DNA from 4 places in the Pseudomonas sp. LjRoot71 genome. Region 1 is predicted to be linked to each of the others. Evidence: predicted binding sites of a transcription regulator. Region 1 holds the regulator's gene; each other region holds the start of a gene.
What was found. Region 1 encodes FliA, which starts transcription of late flagellar genes. Its sites were predicted from a motif close to CTAAAGTTTNNNNNNNNNNNGCCGNTAA; they were not measured.

Region 1 (5,555 bases):
TTGTCCGCTACCGGAGCCGCAGCAGCGGCAGGTACCTTGGCCGGTTCGACCTTGGCAGCGGGCTTGGGCGCAGGTTTGGCAACCGCCTTAGCCGGCTCTGCCGGTTTAGCCGCAGGCGTTGGCGCGGCCGGCTTGATGGCCTCGGGCTCAACAAACTTGCCTTTGCCATGCAACTGATCCAGCAGAGCCTCGAACTCATCATCGGTGATGTCATCACCCGCCGCCTCGGCAACAGGCTCAACCTTGGCGGCAGGAGCGGCTGCAACCGGAGGCGGCACGAACTGCCCTTTGCCGTGCAACTGATCCAGCAAGGACTCGAATTCATCATCAGTAATTTCGTCGCTGCTGCTGGCCGCCGCCGGGGCTGCCGGTGCAGCTGACACAACCGGTGCAGCGCTCACATCGGCTACAAACTGGCCTTTACCGTGCAACTGATCCAGCAACGACTCGAACTCGTCGTCGGTAATCTCGTCACTGCTGGCCGCAACAGCCACCGGGGCTGGCGTTTCATCCAGAGCGCCGAGCAGTTGTTCAAATTCGCTGTCGGTAATATCCCCTGCTGGGGCTTGGGCAACTGCCGGTTCGGGTTCCGGCTCCGGTTCGGGTTCAGGTTCGGCTGCCGGCGCTTCAGCCTGCATCAACTCATCAGCACTGGCTGGCTCAGCCAGACGAGCCAATGCTGCCAGCAATTCAGGCGTCGCTGGGGTCAGGTCAGTTCGCTCGCGGACTTCACTGAACATACTGTTGACGGCATCCAGTGCTTCTAGCACCACATCCATCAATGCGGAGTCGACGCGCCGCTCACCCTTGCGCAGGATGTCGAAGACGTTTTCTGCGATATGGCAGCATTCCACCAGCTCATTGAGCTGGAGAAAACCGGCACCACCTTTAACGGTATGGAAACCGCGAAAAATAGCGTTGAGCAGATTCATGTCGTCCGGGCGGCTTTCAAGCTCCACCAACTGCTCGGACAGTAATTCAAGAATCTCGCCGGCCTCTACCAGGAAGTCCTGGAGGATTTCTTCATCGGCGCCGAAGCTCATATAGACGTGCTCCTAAAATCCCAGGCTGGAAAGCAGGTCGTCGACATCATCCTGATTCGATGCGACGTCTTCACGCTTATCGGCATGAATCTGCGGACCTTCACCACGGGAAGGCTCTTTTTGTTTTTCTTGTTCGGCACGGAGCAACTCATGGTTGTGTTCAATGCCGGCAAACTGGTCCACCTGGCTGGCCATCAGCACCAGTTTCAGCAGGTTGCTCTCAACTTCGGTGACCAACTGCGTGACACGCTTGATCACCTGCCCGGTCAGATCCTGGAAGTCCTGAGCCAGCAGAATGTCGTTGAGGTGAGCAGATAACTTGGCCCCATCGCGCTCGCTACGAGCAAGGAACAGTTCGACGCGCTTGGCCAGTTCACGAAAGCCGTCAGCGCTCATTTCGCGGCGCATGAAACGGCCCCAATCAGCACTCAGGCTCTGAGCCTCGTCGCTGAGATCATTGACCAGCGGCGCACTCTGCTCGACCAGATCCATGGTGCGATTGGCCGCTTTCTCGGTCATGGTCACAACATAGTTGAGCCGCTCGGTGGCATCGGTGATTTGCGACACTTCGGTAGCGTGTGGCACACGCGGGTCAAGCTGAAAATTGACGATAGCGTTATGCAACTCACGGGTCAGCTTGCCAACCTCGTGATAGAGGCCGCGATCACGCGCCTTGTTGAGTTCATGAATCAGCTGTACCGCTTCACCAAAATTGCCCTGTTCCAGGCTGTCGACCAATTGGCGAGCGTTGTGTTTCAGGGTCGACTCAAGGTCGCCTTGAACGGAATCTTTATGCTCCATAGCACCCTCATGGCAGACATCAGCCGTTGACCCGCTCGAAGATCTTCTCAATCTTCTCTTTCAGCACCTGGGCAGTGAACGGCTTGACCACATAGCCGTTAACCCCAGCCTGAGCTGCTTCGATGATCTGATCGCGCTTGGCCTCGGCCGTTACCATCAGCACCGGCAGGGTTTTCAGACGATCATCCGCGCGTACGGCGCGCAGCAGGTCAATCCCGGTCATGCCGGGCATGTTCCAGTCCGTTACCAGAAAATCGAAACTGCCGCTTTGCAGCATCGGCAAGGCCGTGGTGCCGTCATCGGCCTCGGCGGTGTTGGTGAACCCCAAGTCACGCAGGAGGTTCTTGATGATCCGTCGCATCGTTGAAAAGTCATCAACGATGAGGATTTTCATGTTCTTGTCCAAGTCGACCTCCGTACAGTCCCAAACGCACCCAGCAACCTGTGTACGCCTTTAATCGTGAAACCGGCCCAGATATCAGCGAGTGCCGCAACCGCCACTCAGTGTGCGCGCCACTCGCCCAAACGGGCGCGTAAACGGGCGGCACACTGACTGTGTAGTTGGCTTACGCGTGATTCGCTAACCCCCAGTACTTCGCCGATCTCCTTAAGATTTAATTCTTCATCGTAATATAGCGCTAACACCAGGCGCTCGCGCTCCGGCAGGTTGGCGATGGCATCGGCCAAGGCTGCCTGAAAGCGTTCATCTTCCAGATCACGAGAAGGTTCGAGGTGGTTGCTGCCAGCGTCTTCACCCAGCCCACCATGCTCGCCGTCCTGCAACAGGTCGTCGAAGCTGAACAGGCGGCTGCCTAAAGTGTCGCCAAGAATGCCGTAGTAATCCTCGAGACTCAATTGGAGTTCGGCCGCAACCTCTTGATCTTTAGCATCTCGGCCCGTTCTGGCCTCAATTACTCGAATGGCATCACTGACCATGCGGCTGTTGCGGTGCACGGAACGGGGGGCCCAGTCGCCTTTACGTACCTCGTCGAGCATGGAGCCACGAATGCGAATGCCAGCGAACGTCTCGAAACTGGCACCTTTGCTGGAATCGTATTTTTTTGACGCTTCGAGCAGGCCGATCATCCCGGCCTGGATCAGGTCGTCGACCTGCACATTGGCAGGCAGACGCGCCAACAGGTGATAGGCAATGCGTTTGACCAGAGGCGCATAGCGCTCGATCAACTGGTGCTGGGAGTCCTGCGCCTGTGCCTTGCTATACATACGAAGTCCAGAGGCTGCTGTCATATGGCCGTGTCCGCGATCGGTTGGTGCACCAGACGCTCAACGAAAAATTCCAGGTGACCGCGCGGATTGGCCGGTAACGGCCAGGCGTCGACTTTCTGGGCTATCGCCTTGAACGCCAACGCGCACTTCGAACGCGGGAAGGCTTCGTAAACCGCGCGCTGCTTTTGCACGGCCTTGCGCACTGACTCGTCATACGGCACCGCACCTACGTATTGCAGGGCAACGTCAAGAAAACGATCAGTCACTTTAGTCAGCTTAGCAAAGAGGTTGCGGCCTTCCTGCGGGCTGTGGGCCATATTGGCCAGGACGCGAAAACGGTTCATGCCGTGGTCACGGTTGAGCAGTTTGATTAGCGCATAAGCGTCAGTGATTGAGGTCGGCTCGTCGCAGACCACCACCAGCACTTCCTGGGCCGCGCGTACAAAGCTGACCACGCCATCACCAATACCTGCTGCCGTGTCGATGATCAACACGTCGAGGTTATCACTAATATCGCTGAACGCCTGGATCAACCCGGCATGCTGCATCGGTGACAGCTGCACCATGCTCTGAATGCCCGAAGCCGCCGGCACGATGCGGATGCCGCCCGGCCCCTGCAGCAGCACATCGCGCAGCTCACATTCGCCACTGATAACGTCTTCCAGGGTGCGTTTGGCACTCAAACCAAGCAGCACATCGACGTTGGCCAAGCCCAGGTCGGCGTCCATCAGCATCACCCGGCGGCCGAGATCAGCCAGGGCCAATGCCAGGTTCACCGAGACGTTGGTCTTACCGACGCCACCTTTGCCGCCGGTCACCGCAATCACCTGTACGGGATGCATACCCATATTTTCTACACACCTTGTCTAACTTCGACTGGAGCCACTCGGCCGGCTACGCGCGGTTCAATTGCAACAGCCTGGCGCTTAACTGACACGCCGTGCGGGCTGCTGATAAAGGCCGGCAAACATCTCCGCCATCGTATCCTCGCTTGGATCTTGGGTCGCCTGCAGCCCCACGGCCCGGCTGACCAACTGATGACTGCGCGGTACCTGCAGATCATCGGGAATTCGTGGCCCATCGGCGAGATAGGCTACCGGTAGACGCTGGCTAATAGCCAGCCCTAAAACCTCACCCAGGCTGGTGGCTTCATCCGCCTTGGTGACAATACAACCTGCCAGACCACAGCGCTTATAACTATGGTAGGCGGCTTTCAGCACTTGGCCCTGACTGGTAGCGGCCATTACCAGATAATTTTTTGCATTGACGCCACGGCTGGCCAGCGTTTCCAGCTGCATACGCAGCGCTGGATCGTTAGCGGGCAGGCCGGCGGTGTCAATCAGCACCACACGCTTGCGCGCCAGCGGGGCCAGGGCTTGGGTCAGGGACTGGCCAGGATCGACCAGGGTTACCGGGACATTGAGAATACGCCCGAGGGTCTTGAGTTGCTCTTGAGCGCCAATGCGATAGCTGTCCAGGCTGACCAAGGCGATGTGCTGTGCGCCGTATTTGAGGACATAACGCGCAGCCAGCTTGGCCAGGGTGGTGGTCTTGCCCATACCGGCCGGACCAACCAGGGCGATCACCCCGCCTTCGTCCATCGGCTCCTGCTTCGGCGTTTTGATCGCATGCGCCAGGTGCGCTAGCAGCATGCGCCAGGCCTGACGCGGCTCGGCCACGTTGGCCACGCGCTCCAGCAAGGCTTTCGACAGTTCAGCCGACAACCCCATGCGCTGCAGACGACGCCACAGGTTGGCCTGCTGCGGACGGCGGTTCTGTAGCTGCCCCCAGGCAATCGAGCCCAGTTGCACTTCGATCAGCTCGCGCAGGCCGTGCAGCTCGAAACGCATGGCATCCAGCGCCCGCTGATCAGTGGCGGCGGCAACGGCAGGAGCATGCTGGGATTTGCGCATCACCGCAGCCAGACTGTCGGCCGGCAGATCCAGCTCTGCGCCAAACAGTTGGCGATCCTTGCCGGCATCCACCTTGGCGCGGGTAGTCAGTTCGGCCTGGGCCGTGGCGATTTTCGCCTGGGTCTTGCGCAGCTCGGCTTCCAGCGCCGGGTTGGGCTGGCGGGCCGGCGCGGCAGGTGCCTGATAATCCAGCGCGGCGGTCAGTTCGACACCGCCGGCGACCCGACGATTGCCAATGATCGAGGCATCGGCACCCAGCTCATCACGCACCAGCTTCATGGCGGTACGCATATCGGCGGCGAAAAAGCGTTTGACCTGCATGGCCTGTAACCTCGGTTAGTTCTGCCCCACCGTCGCAACGATGGTGACCTGCTTGTTATCCGGAATTTCCTGGTATGCCAGTACATGGATACTCGGAACCGCCAGCCGCGCGAATCGCGAGAGCATCGCCCGGACCGGACCGGCCACCAGCAGAATCACTGGCTTGCCGAGCATTTCCTGGCGCTGCGCCGCTTCCACCAGGGAACGCTGCAGCTTCTCGGCCATGCCAGGCTCCAGGAGGATGCCCTCC
Region 2 (5,555 bases), 2.3 Mb from region 1:
GCGCGCGCCATCTTTCAGGGCGCGGGTGAAGAAATCATTGAAGTGGGCGAAAGCGCTGAGGTCTTCGACCTGGGCTTCGCTCATGTCGACCTGGTATTGCTTGGCGAACCAGCCAATCAGGCGATTTTTGAACCAGTCCGCGCGGCACTCGGCCGCGCAGCCGATCAGGCGCGACAGCAGGTGGTGGGGCAACAGGTACTGGCTGAGGATAAACAGGCGATCTTTCATGGAGTTTCCTTAAGTGGGGGCGGGCGTTCAGCGTTCGACGGGGGTGTCGGGGTGGTTGCCCCATTCGCCCCAGGAGCCGGCATAGGCTTTTACGCGTGGATAGCCCAGGACCTTGGCGGCCAGGTAGGTGAATCCTGAGCGGTGATGGGTCTGGCAGTGGGTGATGATTTCCTTGTCGGCGGTGATGCCCAGGCTGTTGAGCTGGGTTTGCAGGTCCTGACGCATGCGCAGTGCGCGCGCCGGGTCCATGCCGGCTGTCCATTCGAAGTTGACCGCACCGGGAATGTGTCCAGCTTTCTGCGCCAGAACTTTCGCGCCGCTGTATTCACCTGGCGAGCGAGCATCCCAGATCGCCAGGTCGGCGGCGCCAAGGCGGCTTTGCAGGTATGCGCGGCTGGCAGTGGGTGCATCATTCAGGGTCAGGGCCACGCTGGCGTTGCCGGCTTGTGGTGTTTCGCTGCTGAGCGGGCGCTCTTCGGCCAGCCAAGCGTGCAGGCCGCCATCCAGGTAGTGATAGTGCGCGTGGCCAATGACATCCAGCAGCCAGATAAAGCGTCCAGCCCAGCCTCCGCCTTCATCGTCGTAGACCACATAGACCGCGTCCGGGTTGTGCCCCAGCTCGCTGAACAATTGCTCCAGCTGTTCACGTTCAGGTTGCAGGCCGGGCGCTGGTGGCTGGCCCAATTGGGTGCGCTTGGGGTCGACAAAGCGTGCGCCGGGGATATGCCCGGCGGCATAGCGCGCTGTGCTGGTCAGGTCGACCAGAATCAGCTCGGGGGCGTCCAGGCGGCTGGCCAGTTGGGCCGGCTCGATCAATAAGGGCAACTCAGCGAAGGCGGTCATGCCGGGCCTCTTTTCGTTCTCAAAGGGGGCGAATTGTAGCGGAAGCCTAGCGCCCACGGCTGGCAAAGGTGCTCAGCGCCCGCTCAATGCATTGCACGGTTTTGCCGAAACCCTGCACGCTGGCGTCGCTGAAGGCGCTACCCGCCTGGTCGGCGAAGATCAGCATGACCACCCGGTTGTTGTTGGCCAGCGAGCGAATCAGCAGGTGTTCACTGGGGAACAGGCTTTTCAGGGTGCCAGGCAGCGTGGCCGAGAACTGGGCAATGTTGCTCGGGCCGAGGCGTAGTTGCGCCGGCGCGCTGAGCAGGCGGCGCAGCAACTGGCTCTGCTGTGGATCAAGGCTGAGGCTGCTGGCTGACTTGTCCAGGCCACTGTGCTGCTGGGTCATCAGGCGGGTGTGATTACGGTCTGCCAGAAGAATCAGCACGCGTTGCATGCCACAGGCTTGCAGCGCCTGATTGGCGCAGGCGGTTAGCTGCAGGACATTGCTGAATGCACTGGGCTGGGCGAGAAGCTGAGCACAGTGCTGACGCCATGCGCTGACGACCACGGGTTTCGGCGGCTCGACGACGGCCTGCAAGTGGCGCGCCTGCCATGGCCAGAGCAAGGCTTCGGCTGGGTGCCAGAGGTCACTGCTGTACACCAGCCGTGCACTGCTGACGGCGTGTTGGTGCACCTGTTGCTGCAGGGTGTCCAGCGGCAGTTGCAGGAACAGGCCTGTCAGGCGCTGCCAGCGCAGGCTGTGCGGGCTGTTCCAGGCATAGTGCGCGGAAATCGCCAGGCAGTTGGCCAGCAGGATGCTGTTGGCGGGTTGGGTCAACCAGCGGCGCAGATGGCTGTCGGCATCCAGGCATTGCTGCTGTTGCAGCGGGTGCTCATTGTTGTGGGCAATGTGCAGCGCCTTGACCAGCAGGCGGCGGTCATTCACCAGCAGGCGGTAGCCGAGGGTGATCCACTCCGGCAGTCGCCAGTGTTCGCTGAGGGCCAGGCACAGCTTGAGCAGGGGCACGCCGAGCAGATCCTGCTCCACTGTGCTCGCCGCTTCACCCTTGACCAGCACCCGTTGTTCCCAGGCATCAAACAGTTCGGGGTGGGCGGCCAGCAAGGTCCAAACCGGGGCGAGAAACAGCAGGCTGCCCCAATGCACTTCCTGCCACAGGCGGGCCAGGCGGCCGGCGAACAGGCCATTGGCCTGCTGGCTGGCGTGTTGGCTGATCAGCTGAATCTGGCGCAGCGCCTTCGGCAGATCCTGTTCGGGGAGGGCAGGCAGACGGTTGAGCAGTGCTTCGGTGCGGCTCAGGCCGAGGCGACTGATGGCGGCTTCGAGGCTGTCAGTCTGTTCATTGAGCCCGCTGCTCTTGCTGTTGGCTTCGCGCAGCACGCTGAGGGCCAGTGCCGGGCAGCTTTGCATCAGATCAGCCAGTTCACGCCGTGAGCGGCTGCTGTCAGCCAGGGCACGACGTAGGGTTTGCAGGCTGTCGCTGGACGCGGGCAATAGCTGGTTGTCCAGCTTCTTGAGCCAGTCGTTGAGCGTGCGCGGAGAGTGGACTGGCTTATGCATGCGGGTTGAGACAAGCTGGCTTTTGACCTTAACTGGCTATAGTCTCGCGCAAAACTTCCGATAAATAGAAGGGTTGTTTTGCACAGCCTCTTTCTACCCTCTCTGGCAAGTCTCTTCCTATGGCAAAGATCATTGGCATTATCGTTGTATTCGCCAGCGTTTTAGGGGGGTTTATCCTCTCTGGCGGCAAGTTCATGGCGTTGGTCCACCCCTTCGAAGTGATGATTATTGGCGGCGCAGCATTGGGGGCATTTCTGCAAGCCAACCCGGGCAGCATGTTCATGCAGGTGTTCAAGAAGTCGCTGACCATGTTCAGCTCGCGCTTCACCCATCACTACTACCTGGATGTGCTCAAGCTGCTTTACGAGATCCTCAACAAGAGTCGTCGCGAAGGCATGATGGCCATCGAAGCGGATGTTGAAGACCCCGCCGCCAGCCCGATCTTCAGCAAGTACCCTGGCATTCTCAAGGATCAGCGGATGACCTCGTTCATCTGCGATTACTTGCGCATCATGTCCTCCGGCAACATGGCGCCGCACGAGCTTGAGGGGCTGTTCGACATGGAAATCGCCAGCCTCAAGGAAGAGCTCGAACACCCCGCACACGCTGTGGCCAAGGTTGCCGACGGTATGCCAGCGATGGGGATCGTGGCTGCGGTACTGGGGATCGTGATCACCATGTCGATTCTCGCCGAGGCGGACAACGCGGAAATCGGTGAGAAAGTGGGTACGGCCCTGGTCGGTACCTTCCTCGGCATCCTGGCGTCTTACGGTTTCTTTGGCCCGCTGTCTGGCGCGCTGGAGCACGATGCCAAGGAAGAGCTCAATGTCTACGAGGCGATCAAGGCTGGCCTGGTGGCGTCAGCCTCGGGCATGCCGCCGTCGCTGGCCGTGGAGTTTTCCCGCAAGGTGCTCTACCCGGCGCATCGGCCAAGCTTTGCCGAGCTTGAACAAGCCATGCGTGGGGGCTAAGACGCAGCATGGAGAATAACCAGCCGATTATCGTCAAGCGGGTCAAAAAGGTTGCTGGCGGCCACCACGGTGGCGCCTGGAAAATTGCCTTTGCCGACTTTGCCACGGCGATGATGGCGTTCTTTCTGGTGATGTGGCTGATGTCCTCGGCCACGCCCGAGCAGAAGAAACTGATTTCCGGCTACTTTCAGGATCCGGTGGGCTTTTCTGAAAGTGCCAGCCCCTATGTGATCGACCTGGGCGGCTCGCCCACCCCCGCGCCCGACCGTACTCTCAACCCGGAACCCAAGGACGAGCAGACCCCAGCCGAGGATGCCCAGGCTGACATCAACAAGGAGCAGGCCGAGTCGCTGGCGGAAGAGGTCGAGCGCGAGCGCCTGGAGCTGCTGTTGCAGGAATTGCAGAACAAGGTTGAGGAAAACCCGCAGCTGCAGAACTTCAAGGATCAGATCCTCTTCGAGATCACTCAGGACGGTCTGCGTATCCAGATCATGGATGCCGAGAACCGGCCGATGTTCGCCTCCGGCAGTGCGCGCTTGCAGCCGTATTTCGAGGACATCCTGCTGGCCATGACCGACACCATCGCGGCCGTGCCGAACAAGATCAGCGTCAGTGGCCATACCGATGCGGCGCCCTTCGTCGGGCGCGGTGGTTATGGCAACTGGGAGCTGTCAGCTGATCGGGCCAACGCGGCGCGACGCGTACTGATCGCCGGTGGCTATGACGAGGAGCAGGTCGCGCGGGTGGTGGGGTATGCGTCATCGGCGCTGTTTGATCGGGATAACCCACTCAATCCGGTCAACCGCCGTATCGATATCGTGGTGCTGACCAAAAAGGCCCAGCGCGCCATCGAGGGTGAGCAGGGTGAACCGGCCACTGATGCGCCACCCGCCGAAGCCGGCGCGGCGTCGGCTCCGGCAACGCCGGCGGCTCCGGGTGAACCGTTACCGGACGGCCAGCTGCGTGAACGGCTGAATATCTTTGAAGACGGTGTGCTGAAGTTCGATCAGCCCGCAGAATAAAGGATGTGAACATGAACAAGGCCGCGCAATGTCGCGGCCTTGTTCATTTCAGTACTCGGCTTCCGGCAGGCTGGCCAGAATGTGCCGGTAACTGGCCATACGCTGCGGGTGCAGGCGGCCCTCTTCCAGGGCTTTGAGCAGGGCGCAGCCCGGCTCGCGGTCGTGTTTGCAGTCGCGGAAGCGGCATTGGCCGATCAGGTCGTGAAACTCGATAAACCCCGCTTCGACGTCATCACGACTCACGTGCACCAGGCCGAATTCGCGAATCCCGGGGGAGTCGATCAGTTCGCCGCCACCGGGGAAGTGGAACAGTCGTGCGGTGGTGGTGGTGTGGGTGCCTTTGCCGGTCAGCTCGGACAGTGGTCCGACACGGGTATCGACTTCCGGCAGCAGGCTGTTGACCAGCGATGATTTGCCAACCCCGGATTGGCCGACGAATACGCTGACATGGCCATCGAGTTGCTGTTGCAACTGCTGCATGCCGTCGCCGCCATGGGCCGAGACTTCCAGCAGCGGATAGCCTAGTTCGCGGTAAACACCGAGCATGCGATTGAGGGCCACGGCGTTCTGCTCATCCAGCAGGTCGGTCTTGTTCAGCAACAGCAGCGGGCGGATGCCGGCGTGCTCGGCGGCGACCAGGTAGCGGTCGATCAGGTTGGCATGGGGCTCGGGCAGCGGGGCGAAGACAATCACGATCAGGTCGACGTTGGCGGCTACCGGCTTGAGTTGGCCACGGGTGTCTGGGCGACAGAGTTCGGTGCTGCGTGGCAGTTGCGCGACGATCACGCCGATGCCCTGGTTGCCGGCGCGCCATACCACCTGATCACCGGTGACCATGGTCGGCAGGTTGGCACGCAGGTGACAGCGGAATACCTGGCCGGCCAGCTCGCCCTCCAGGGCTTCTACTTCGACCTGTACGCCGAAGTGAGC
Region 3 (5,555 bases), 510 kb from region 1:
CAAGGCCTGGCTGCGCGACAAGATGCCGGCCGACCACCACAAGCCGGGCATCGTGCACAACGATTACCGCTTCGATAACGTGATTCTCAACCCCCAGAACCCGAGTCAGATCATCGGCGTGCTGGATTGGGAACTGACCACCATCGGCGACCCGCTGATGGACCTGGGCAACACCCTCGCCTACTGGATCGAAGCCGCCGACCCGGCTCCGGTGCAACTGATGCGCCGCCAGCCAAGCAATGCGCCGGGCATGCTCACCCGCCAGCAGTTCGCCGACTACTACGCTGAACGTGCCGGTATCGAGATCAAGAGCATCGACTTCTACTACACCTACGGCCTGTTCCGTCTGGCCGGTATCGTGCAGCAGATCTATTACCGCTACTTCCATGGTCAGACTCAGGACAAACGTTTCGCGCAGTTCATTCACATGAACAAGCTGCTGGAACAGATGAGCCTGCAGGTCATCAATAAATCGCAGCTGTAAACGGCCGAACAGGCCTCTCATAAGAAAGGAAAATCCCATGTCCAAGACCCATCTGTTCGACCTCGACGGCAAAATCGCTTTCGTTTCCGGTGCCAGCCGTGGCATCGGCGAAGCTATTGCCAAACTGCTGGCCCAGCAAGGCGCACACGTCATCGTCTCGAGCCGCAAGATTGATGACTGCCAGAAAGTCGCTGACGCCATCATCGCTGACGGCGGCAAGGCCACAGCGATTGCCTGCCACATCGGTGAAATGGAGCAGATCAGCAACGTCTTTGCACAGATCAAGGAGCAGTTTGGTCGCCTCGACGTGCTGGTCAACAACGCCGCCACCAACCCACAGTTCTGCAACGTGCTGGACACTGACCTGGGCGCATTCCAGAAAACCGTCGATGTGAACATCCGGGGTTACTACTTCATGTCCATCGAAGGCGGCAAGCTGATGAAAGCCAACGGTGGTGGCAGCATCATCAACGTGGCTTCGATTAACGGCGTCTCGCCGGGTGAGTTCCAGGGCATCTACTCGGTGACCAAGGCCGCCGTAATCAGCATGACTAAAGTATTCGCCAAGGAGTGCGCGCAATTCGGCATCCGCTGCAACGCTTTGCTGCCTGGTCTGACCGATACCAAGTTCGCCTCTGCCCTGGTGAAGAACGACTCGATCCTCAATCTCGCTCTGCAACGTATTCCGCTCAAGCGCGTAGCCGCCCCGAGCGAAATGGCCGGCACCGTGCTGTACCTGGCCAGCGATGCCTCCAGCTACACCACTGGTGTAGCGCTGAACGTAGATGGCGGTTTCCTCTCCTGAGACGCGGCATTCAGCGGCAATAAAAAAGGGACCCTCGGGTCCCTTTTTTATGCGTGTAGCAATGCTCGATCAGATGCTAAAACGCGACACCAGTGCATTCAGGTCCACCGCCAAACGTGACAGCTCCTGGCTGGCCGCACTGGTCTGATTGGCACCGGCCGAGGACTGCATCGACAGGTCGCGGATATTCACCAGGTTACGGTCGACTTCACGGGCCACCTGGGCCTGCTCTTCCGAGGCACTGGCAATCACCAGGTTACGTTCGTTGATCTGCGAAATGGCCGCAGCAATTTCATCCAGCGCCTGACCGGCGGCCTTGGCCACATCCAGGGTCGAACGCGCCCGGCTGTTGCTGTTCTGCATGGCGTTGACCGCTTTATCGGTGCCCTGCTGAATACCACTGACCATTTGCTCGATTTCGCGGGTCGATTGTTGCGTACGATGCGCCAGAGCGCGCACTTCATCGGCCACCACAGCAAAACCGCGACCGGCTTCACCGGCACGCGCCGCTTCAATGGCCGCGTTGAGTGCCAGCAGGTTGGTCTGCTCGGCAATCGAGCGGATTACATCCAGAACCTTGCTGATGTCACGCACCTGCCCTGCCAGCTGTTCCACTTCAGTGGCGGTGTTGGTGACGTCTTCGGCCAGGTGGCTGATCGAATCGACCGTCTGCCGCACCTGCTCGCGACCATGCTGGGCGGTACGGTTGGACTCGCTGGAGGCCTCGGAGGTGCTCACCGCATTGCGCGCGACTTCTTCCACAGCGCTGGTCATTTCGTTGACCGCAGTGGCCGCCTGTTCGATTTCGTTGTTCTGCTGGTGCAGGCCACGGGTGGAGTCCTCCGTCACCGCACTGAGTTCTTCCGAAGCCGAGGCCAGTTGCGTCGAGGAGTCGGAAATATTCTGGATGGTGCTGCGCAGGCTCTGCTGCATGGTCTTCAAGGCGCCAAGCAGACGGGCCGGCTCGTCCGAGCCCTGCACATCGATGGTCTGGGTCAGATTACCGCTGGCCACCACCTCAGCCACACGCACTGCTTCACCCAACGGGCTGACGATGCTGCGGGTCAGCAACAGCGCCAGAGTCACTGTCATGCCCAGCGCCATCAGCATCATCGCGATGACCCAAACACGGGCGCTGGAGAACACGGCGTCAGCACGATCAGCAGCGGCCGTTGCACCGGTGCGGTTCATTTCGGCCAGATCGGCCAAGGCCTTGGCCATATCATCGGCATGGCTGTTGAGTGTGCCATTGGCCACTGCCAGGGCGGCATCCAGATCGCCCTGGCGTACGGCCGTAACGATTTTGGCCTGCTCCTGCAGGTAGCTGCTCTCGGCTTGTTTGAAACGCTGGTAAATGCTGCGCTCGGCATCACTGGCAATCAGATTTTCATATTGGCTTTGCGCCTTATGCAACAGCGTCTTGAACTCCTCGACACGGGCAACGTTCTGCTGCGTCACTGCCTCGTCACTGTTGAGCATCAGGCGCAGGGTCAGTGCGCGCAAACGCAGGATGTCCTGGCTCATCTCCCCGAGGCTTAATACGCTGGGCAACCAGTTGTCGTTGACGTCGGCAGACTGCTTATTCATCTCCGACATCTGCAACAGCGAGAAACTGCCGAGCAGCATTACCAGCAGGGCCACCAAACCAAAGCCAAGCGACGCTCTGGGGGCGATATTGAGGTTTCTTAGGGTCATCACGGCTGTCCTTGGGGTCTTTAACCTTATGGTCAGTAGCATATGGCCATCAGCCTTATGAACACATTAAGACTTTCAGCCAACTGCTCCTGAACTTGTACCAGCCTATCGACCCCAAACGCTTAATCTTGACTGCTCAGGCATAAAAAACCTGAGCCAGGCTCGGGTTGGCAGCACAGCCTGGAGGCTTCAGCGCACGGTAAAACGCTGCTCCAGCAGCTTGCGGTCATCCTGAAACACCATAAAGTGCCATTCACCCGGCACCACTTCATGCGCCTCAGTGAACTCGAATGCCATGACGTCCTGGGGCGCACCGGGCACCAGCTTTTGCGTGACCACATACTTGTCATGGCGCTTGCCATCCGGGGTGATCACCCCTGGGGTGAGATACAGCAGAGTCAGCGGCGCTTCAGTGGCGGTTTTGCCCGTCAGGCTGTAACGCACACCGAATTTGGTACCGAGCTTGGCGGGAATCTCATCGCCGGGCTCGATCTGCTGGTTACTACGGGTCAGGACGCGCTCGCCTTCCTGAAAATTCTGGTAATCGCTGGCGAAGACGCCGTATTCCAGCGGGCCCTGAACCCGCACTTCGGCCTGCACCAGGCCACTGATCAAGACGCATGCCGCCAAGGCACTGAAACGGGTGTATTGCATATCGCGCTCCTTGTTTAGATGGCGCGAGCCTATGACACCCGTGTGACAAGGCCGTGACAGAGCTATTCGACCAGTTCGGCCTGCACCTTGCGCGGCAGTACCGCGAGAAAGTTGTCGCGCGCCACCTGCTGCGCCACATCCGCCGGCAAGGCATCAAGAAAGGGGGCAAAACCGCTCAGGTATTCACCCAGCCCATCAAAGCGCCCAACCACATCGGAGCCGAGCATAAAACGCGCCGGGTAGCTGCTGACCAACTTCACCCATGCAGGGTCAGGCTTGCCGTCGACATCCAGCAGGTAGGGCTGCAACATGGTCCAGGACAGGTCGATATACAGGTTGGGGTATTGCTTGAGCATCCGTTCGAGCGTTGGCAGGAGGAAATCCAGCTTCTCCTGATGACGATGAATTTCCTTGCTGGTGCCGGCATGCGCCCAGATAAAGCGTACATGCGGGTGGTTGCGCATTGGGTCTTCGATTTCCTGCAAATACAGTGGATTGCGCTCGCGCTTGGAGGTGATGTTGGAATGCAGCATCACCGGCAGGTCGTATTCGGCGGCCAGGTGAAAGACCCGTGCAAGGGCTTCGTTATTGGCCCGTGGCGCATCGCCATGAATCAGCGCAGTAAGATCATCATGGCGGGTGAACACCTCACCGATGCCCTGCCACAGGCCAGGATCGAGTTCGAGCATGCGGCGGATATGTGCATCGGCATTCTTGTCATTCGGGTTGAACCCGGAAAGAAACGGATGCAGGCGTTTGCGTTGCTCAGCCGGTACCTGCTTGTAGGCATGCGCCACCAGCACATCGGTGGCGCTGTACCAGTAGGCGTTGGCATCGTCGCCAGCGTAATAGCGCGGGCGTTTGGGCTCATCTTCATCCCACTTCTTGGCCACGGGAATACCCGAGAGCATCACATGGTCAATATTGCCGGCGGCCATCTGCTCCAGCAGCTCGGTCATGCCGGCACTTTCCTGAAAAAAGTCGACGTAATGCAGATGGGCATCGCTGTAGCGATAGTCGCGGGCCTGAACCAGCGTGCTCAGCAAAGCGAACAACAGGGCAACACTCAAACGCGATGCAGGCAATGGGATGTCCTCCTGACAGTCAGAGCAGCATAGACCCTGCGCTGCGAGCGCAAGTTCAGGCTCCAGGCGGGTAAACAGCACCACAAAGACCCAGAACAGGCCGTACGGCACCAGAACAGGGCAACCACGACGACTGTTTTCCAGCGTCAGCGGCATGACGCGCCACTTCAGTAATGGCACTTGGCTTGCAGTGCAGCCAGCAGACCCTAGAAGGAATTCGCCATGCTTCAGCTATTGCGCTCGACCCCACGCAAGAACACGGACGACATTGCACTCGACGCGCTGTTTAATCAGCACGACCTGACCACCCGCCTGAGCGACAACTATCGCTGGATGTCGCGCCTGAATGACTTCAGCGCAGGCCTGCACCAGCGCATCCGCACCAGCCTGGGCGCAGCAGTCGGCATTGCTTCGCATGCCCCACAACTGGCGCGTATTGCCGCCGCCAACCAGCAAAGCGGGCAAACCCTGGCACAGTCCTCGGAACTGATCGCCAGCGCCAGCGAACAGGTCACCACCACCCTCGACGCCGAGTTGGTGCCTGGTGCCGCCGAAGTCGCACAGCTGTCCGCCGAGGTCACCGCCACCTTGCATGGTTGTCAGCAAAGCGGCCAGGCGGTGCTGCAACAGGTTGAGGTGATCGGCAAGAGCGAACAGCAGCTGGAGCTGGTGATTCAGCAACTGACCAGCCAGCTTGAAGAGGTCAGCAAGGTGATCGGGGTGATTGCCAGCATTTCCCAGCAAACCAACCTGCTCGCGTTGAATGCGGCCATCGAGGCTGCCCGCGCAGGCGAGCATGGTCGTGGCTTTGCCGTGGTGGCCGAGGAAGTGC
Region 4 (5,555 bases), 120 kb from region 1:
TGCAACTGATGGACGAGCTGATGCGTCTGGGCCGCCGCGCGACCCGCTGGTTCCTGCGCAGCCGTCGCAACGAACTGGATGCGGCCCGCGATGTGGCGCATTTCGCGCCGCGCATCGAGGCACTGGTCGGTCGACTCGACGAGCTGCTTGAAGGCCCGGCCCGTGAACAATGGCTGGCGCGCTTCCAAGGGTATGTCGAGGCGGGTGTGCCGGAAGAGCTGGCGCGTGTAGTGGCCGGTACCAGTCATCTGTACACCCTGCTGCCGATCATCGAAGCCGCTGATGTCACCGGCAAGGACGCCGGCGAGGTGGCCACCGCTTACTTCGCCACTGGCGGGGCGCTGGAGCTGTCCTGGTACTTGCAGCAGATCACCAGCCTGCCGGTGGAAAACAACTGGCAGGCCCTGGCCCGCGAAGCCTTCCGTGATGATCTGGACTGGCAGCAGCGCGCCATTACCGTCTCGGTACTGCAGATGGCCGAAGGGCCGGCGGATGTCGAAGAGCGGGTTGGGGTGTGGCTGGATCAGCACCGTCGCCTGGTAGACCGCTGGAAAGTCATGCTCGGTGAGCTGCGTGCGGCCACCACCACCGATTACGCCATGTACGCGGTGGCCAATCGGGAGTTGATGGACCTGGCGCAAAGCGCCTAAAGGAAACGGCGCAGGCCTGGCCTGCGCCGCCCCTGACCCAATAAAAAGCCCCGCGATTGCGGGGCTTTTTTGTGAGCGATGGTTATGCGGCGACTGCGGTTATCAGTCGTCGAAGTCCATCCAACCACCCATTTCCTTCCAGCGGTTGACGATGCCGCAGAACAGTTCAGCGGTCTTCTCGGTGTCGTAACGGGCCGAGTGTGCTTCCTTGCCGTCAAAGTCGATGCCAGCGGCCTGGCAGGCCTTGGCCAGCACGGTCTGGCCGTAAGCCAGGCCAGCCAGGGTGGCGGTGTCGAAGCTGGAGAAGGGGTGGAACGGGTTGCGTTTGATACCGCAGCGTGCCACGGCCGCATTGAGGAAACCCAGGTCGAAGCTGCTGTTATGCCCGACCAGAATTGCTCGTTTGCAGCTGTTGGCTTTCAGCGACTTGCGCAGACCCTTGAAGATCTCGCCTAGGGCATGCTCTTCGCTGACGGCCATGCGCAGTGGGTGGTCGAGTTTTATTCCGGTGAAGTCCAGCGCCGCCTGCTCGATATTCGCGCCTTCGAATGGCTCGATGCGGAAGAAGTGGGTGTGCTCCGGATAGAGAAAGCCGCCTTCATCCATGCCGATGGTGGTGGCGGCAATTTCCAGCAGGGCGTCGGTGGCGCAGTTGAAGCCACCGGTTTCCACGTCCACGACTACCGGCAGGTAGCCACGAAAGCGCGCCGCCATGGGGTGGCGCGGGCCGGAGTGGCCACTGCTCTCGAGTTCGTCGTCGTACAGGTCTTCACTCACGCTTGGCTCTCCAGCAGACGCCAGCGCAGGGTTTCACCGGCGCGCAGCGGTATAACGGTTTGCTCGCCGAGCGGCAGGCTGGCGGGGGCGGTCCAGTCTTCGCGCACCAGAGTGATGTGGTCGGTGTTGCGCGGCAGGCCGTAAAAATCCGGGCCGTTCAGGCTGGCGAAGGCTTCCAGTTTGTCCAGCGCATTGCGCTGCTCGAAGGCTTCGGCATACAGCTCGATGGCCGCATAGGCGGTGTAGCAGCCGGCGCAGCCGCAGGCGGCTTCCTTGGCGTGCTTGGCGTGCGGCGCCGAGTCGGTGCCGAGGAAGAACTTGGCGTTACCGCTGGTGGCCGCATCCAGCAAGGCATCCTGGTGGGTGTTGCGCTTGAGGATCGGCAGGCAATAGAAGTGCGGGCGAATACCGCCGACCAGCATGTGGTTGCGGTTGTACAGCAGGTGGTGGGCGGTGATGGTTGCGCCGACGTTGGCCGACGCACCTTGCACGAACTCCACCGCATCACGGGTGGTGATGTGCTCGAACACCACTTTGAGGGTCGGGAAGCGCTCGACTACCCGGCTCAGGTGTTCGCCGATAAAGATCTTTTCGCGGTCGAATACGTCGATCTCGCTGCGTGTCACTTCACCGTGTACCAGCAGCGGCAGGCCGACTTCGGCCATGGCTTCGAGCACCGGGAAAATTTTGTCGATGCTGGTCACGCCGGAATCGGAGTTGGTGGTCGCGCCAGCTGGGTAGAGCTTGGCAGCATGCACAAAGCCCGAAGCTTTGGCGGTGCGCACATCGTCAGGCTGAGTCAGGTCAGTGAGATACAGCACCATCAGCGGTTCGAAGCGGCTGCCGGCAGGGCGGGCGCTGAGAATGCGCTGGCGATAGGCATCGGCTTCGCTGGCGTTGCGCACCGGCGGTACCAGGTTGGGCATGATGATGGCGCGGCCAAAGGTGCGGGCTACATCGGCGACGGTGTGTGGCAGCACGCCACCGTCACGCAGGTGGATGTGCCAGTCGTCGGGACGCAGCAGGGTAAGGCGGTCAGTCATGGAAGCTTCCAGGCGGGCAAAACGTGGCGGGAATGCTACCGGAAAAGCCCCCTGGCAGCACGCTGAATGCGGGTGTGTCGGACAAACGCGGCCGCATGCCCGCAGTCATCGCCTGACGGGTTATCGGGGTGGCGGCGTCAGGGCATTACGGCGTGCTCAAGTTTTCCGTTACGGCACCGATAGACAGAAGGTAAGCCGTATTCCCTGGAGTCTGTCGTGCGACCCTATCCACTCGCGGTGCTTTGCCTGCTGGCAAGCCAGTCGGTCCTTGCCATTAGTTTCCAGACCCGTCTGGAGAAGATCGAATGGAAGGTCGAGGGTGATCAGTTCGAGTGTCGTTTGTCGCAGCCCATTACCGACTTCGGTTCCGGGGTGTTCGTACGACGAGCAGGTGAGCAGGTGACGTTCAGCCTCAAGGCCCGTGAGCGCTGGCTGGGGGCCGGCAATGCCACGCTGCTGGCTGCCGCAGCGCCTTGGCAGCCAGGACGCGGTGACATCAATCTGGGCTCGGTCAGCGTGGAGCCTGCTGAGGTGCTGTTCAACAGCTCCCAGGAGCAGGGCACGCGGTTGCTGACGGGGCTGTTGGAAGGACGCAGCCCCGTGGTGCGGCACCGCACGGCGATGGGTAGCGAGAGTATCGAGGTGCGGCTGCTGCCGGCCAAGTTCAACAAGGCCTATAACGACTACCTGGATTGCACCGCCAAGCTGCTACCGGTGAACTTCGATCAGGTGCGCAAGAGCCAGGTGGGCTTTCCCGGCGGTGGGGTGGCACTGGAGCCGCTGGCCCAGGCCAAGCTGGACATCATCCTGAGCTTTCTCAAGGCTGACCCCAGCGTCAATCGCATTCAGCTCGATGGCCATGCCGACAATGGTGGCAATCGTCTGACCAACCGTGACCTGTCGCGCCGTCGCGCGCTGGCGGTGATGGAATACCTCAAGGCCAATGGCATCCCGGCCGAGCAGATCACCATGCGCTTCCACGGCGAGCGTTATCCGGTGGTGCCCAATACCAGTGAGGCCAATCGAGCGAAGAACCGCCGGGTGACCATCCTGCTTGACCGTGTACCTGAGGCGGCAGTGCCGCCCGAAGCAGCGCCTGCGCCCACTGCTGCGGAGCCTGCGGCCACCTCCTGAGGCCTGCTATTCGTCCGTTGTCCAACAATTAACCGTCGCTTGGTCGTCACAAGCTGTCGCGCCTCTGTAAATCGGGCGGCGTGGGCAGTAGAATCGTCGGTTTTCCCGCACAACCCCGTGGAGTTGATGGCATGGCCGACGTAAACAAGGTAGTCCTGGCATATTCCGGTGGCCTGGACACTTCGGTGATTCTCAAGTGGCTGCAAGATACCTATAACTGCGAAGTGGTGACCTTCACCGCTGACCTCGGCCAAGGTGAGGAAGTCGAGCCAGCCCGCGCCAAGGCCCAGGCCATGGGCGTCAAGGAAATCTATATTGATGATCTGCGCGAAGAGTTCGTCCGCGATTTCGTCTACCCGATGTTCCGCGCCAACACCGTCTACGAAGGCGAATACCTGCTGGGCACCTCGATTGCCCGTCCACTGATCGCCAAGCGCCTGATCGAAATCGCCAACGAAACCGGTGCCGACGCCATCTCCCATGGCGCTACCGGCAAGGGCAACGACCAGGTGCGTTTCGAACTGGGTGCCTACGCACTCAAGCCCGGCGTGAAAGTAATTGCTCCATGGCGTGAGTGGGATCTGCTGTCGCGCGAGAAGCTGATGGACTACGCCGAGAAGCACGCCATCCCGATCGAGCGTCATGGCAAGAAAAAGTCGCCGTACTCCATGGATGCCAACCTGCTGCACATCTCCTATGAAGGCGGCGTGCTGGAAGACACCTGGACCGAGCACGAAGAAGACATGTGGCGCTGGACCAAGTCGCCAGAAGCGGCGCCGGACACCCCGACCTATATCGAGCTGACCTACCGCAAGGGCGACATCGTTGCCATCGACGGTAAGGAAATGAGCCCAGCCACCGTGCTTGCTGAGCTGAACCGCATCGGCGGTGAGAATGGCATCGGCCGTCTGGATATCGTCGAGAACCGCTTTGTCGGCATGAAGTCCCGTGGCTGCTACGAAACCCCTGGCGGTACCATCATGCTCAAGGGCCACCGCGCCATTGAGTCGATCACCCTGGATCGTGAAGTTGCCCACCTGAAAGACGAGCTGATGCCGAAATACGCCAGCCTGATCTACAACGGTTTCTGGTGGAGCCCTGAGCGCCTGATGCTGCAACAGATGATCGACGCCTCCCAGGCCAACGTGAACGGCGTGGTGCGCATGAAGCTGTACAAAGGCAACGTGATCATCACCGGTCGCAAGTCTGACGACTCGCTGTTCGACGCCAATATCGCCACCTTCGAAGAAGACGGCGGCGCGTACAACCAGGCTGACGCCGGTGGTTTCATCAAACTCAACGCCCTGCGCATGCGCATCGCGGCAGGCAAAGGGCGCAAGATGCTCTGATAGACTGAGCGCCTGAGCCACACCAAACCCCGGCCATAAGCCGGGGTTTGCATTTATAAGCCCACAAAGCCGGGCATTGATGAGGAGACACTTGATGAGACTGCTGCACACCATGCTGCGCGTCGGCGATCTGGATAAATCCGTCGCGTTCTACACCGAAGTGCTGGGCATGACCCTGCTGCGCCGCAAGGACTACCCGGAAGGGCAGTTCACCCTGGCTTTCGTTGGCTACGGTGACGAGGCGCACAACAGCGTGATTGAACTGACGCACAACTGGGGCGTGGAAAGCTACGAATTGGGCACCGGCTATGGCCATATCGCTCTGGAAGTCGCGGATGTGTACAAGGCCTGCGAAGACATCCGCACGCGTGGCGGCAAGATCACCCGTGAGCCGGGCCCGATGAAACACGGCACCAGCATTCTGGCGTTTGTTGAAGACCCGGACGGTTACAAGATCGAGTTGCTGTCGCCGTCGCGAGCCGACTGAAAGGCGCTGCTGGACGCGAATCAGCCCAGCGCTGCTCCATAAAAAAGCCCCGCCATATTGAGGGGCTTTTTGTTACTGGCGGGCTTAGAGGTCGAAGTCGTATTCGGCCAACTGC

Region 2: motA (flagellar motor stator protein MotA) is a predicted target of FliA. The motif match lies at 2,669-2,696, and genes of this name have one in related genera.
Region 3: ACSQ17_RS00410 (methyl-accepting chemotaxis protein) is a predicted target of FliA. The motif match lies at 3,090-3,117, and genes of this name have one in related genera.
Region 4: ACSQ17_RS02370 (flagellar protein MotY) is a predicted target of FliA. The motif match lies at 2,626-2,653, and genes of this name have one in related genera.

What each region holds. Positions count from the first base shown of each region.
Region 1 covers NZ_CAXURA020000001.1:598,309-603,863, forward strand. Annotated here, with positions in the region: gene ACSQ17_RS02900 (chemotaxis protein CheA) at 1-1,043, opposite strand, end outside; gene ACSQ17_RS02905 (protein phosphatase CheZ) at 1,056-1,844, opposite strand; gene ACSQ17_RS02910 (chemotaxis response regulator CheY) at 1,864-2,238, opposite strand; gene fliA (RNA polymerase sigma factor FliA) at 2,346-3,092, opposite strand; gene fleN (flagellar synthesis regulator FleN) at 3,089-3,919, opposite strand; gene flhF (flagellar biosynthesis protein FlhF) at 3,998-5,305, opposite strand; gene flhA (flagellar biosynthesis protein FlhA) at 5,321-5,555, opposite strand, start outside.
Region 2 covers NZ_CAXURA020000001.1:2,858,080-2,863,634, forward strand. Annotated here, with positions in the region: gene asd (archaetidylserine decarboxylase) at 1-228, opposite strand, end outside; gene ACSQ17_RS13450 (rhodanese-like domain-containing protein) at 256-1,071, opposite strand; gene ACSQ17_RS13455 (HDOD domain-containing protein) at 1,118-2,632, opposite strand; gene motA (flagellar motor stator protein MotA) at 2,752-3,603, shown strand; gene motB (flagellar motor protein MotB) at 3,612-4,625, shown strand; gene rsgA (small ribosomal subunit biogenesis GTPase RsgA) at 4,674-5,555, opposite strand, start outside.
Region 3 covers NZ_CAXURA020000001.1:91,666-97,220, forward strand. Annotated here, with positions in the region: gene ACSQ17_RS00400 (phosphotransferase family protein) at 1-484, shown strand, start outside; gene ACSQ17_RS00405 (SDR family oxidoreductase) at 522-1,289, shown strand; gene ACSQ17_RS00410 (methyl-accepting chemotaxis protein) at 1,359-2,984, opposite strand; gene ACSQ17_RS00415 (DUF3859 domain-containing protein) at 3,174-3,638, opposite strand; gene ACSQ17_RS00420 (amidohydrolase family protein) at 3,701-4,729, opposite strand; partial or broken gene ACSQ17_RS00425 (methyl-accepting chemotaxis protein) at 5,057-5,555, shown strand, end outside.
Region 4 covers NZ_CAXURA020000001.1:478,335-483,889, reverse strand. Annotated here, with positions in the region: gene ACSQ17_RS02385 (NAD-glutamate dehydrogenase) at 1-650, shown strand, start outside; gene rnt (ribonuclease T) at 753-1,427, opposite strand; gene pyrC (dihydroorotase) at 1,424-2,470, opposite strand; gene ACSQ17_RS02370 (flagellar protein MotY) at 2,687-3,604, shown strand; gene ACSQ17_RS02365 (argininosuccinate synthase) at 3,736-4,953, shown strand; gene gloA (lactoylglutathione lyase) at 5,048-5,440, shown strand; gene ACSQ17_RS02355 (PA3496 family putative envelope integrity protein) at 5,525-5,555, opposite strand, start outside.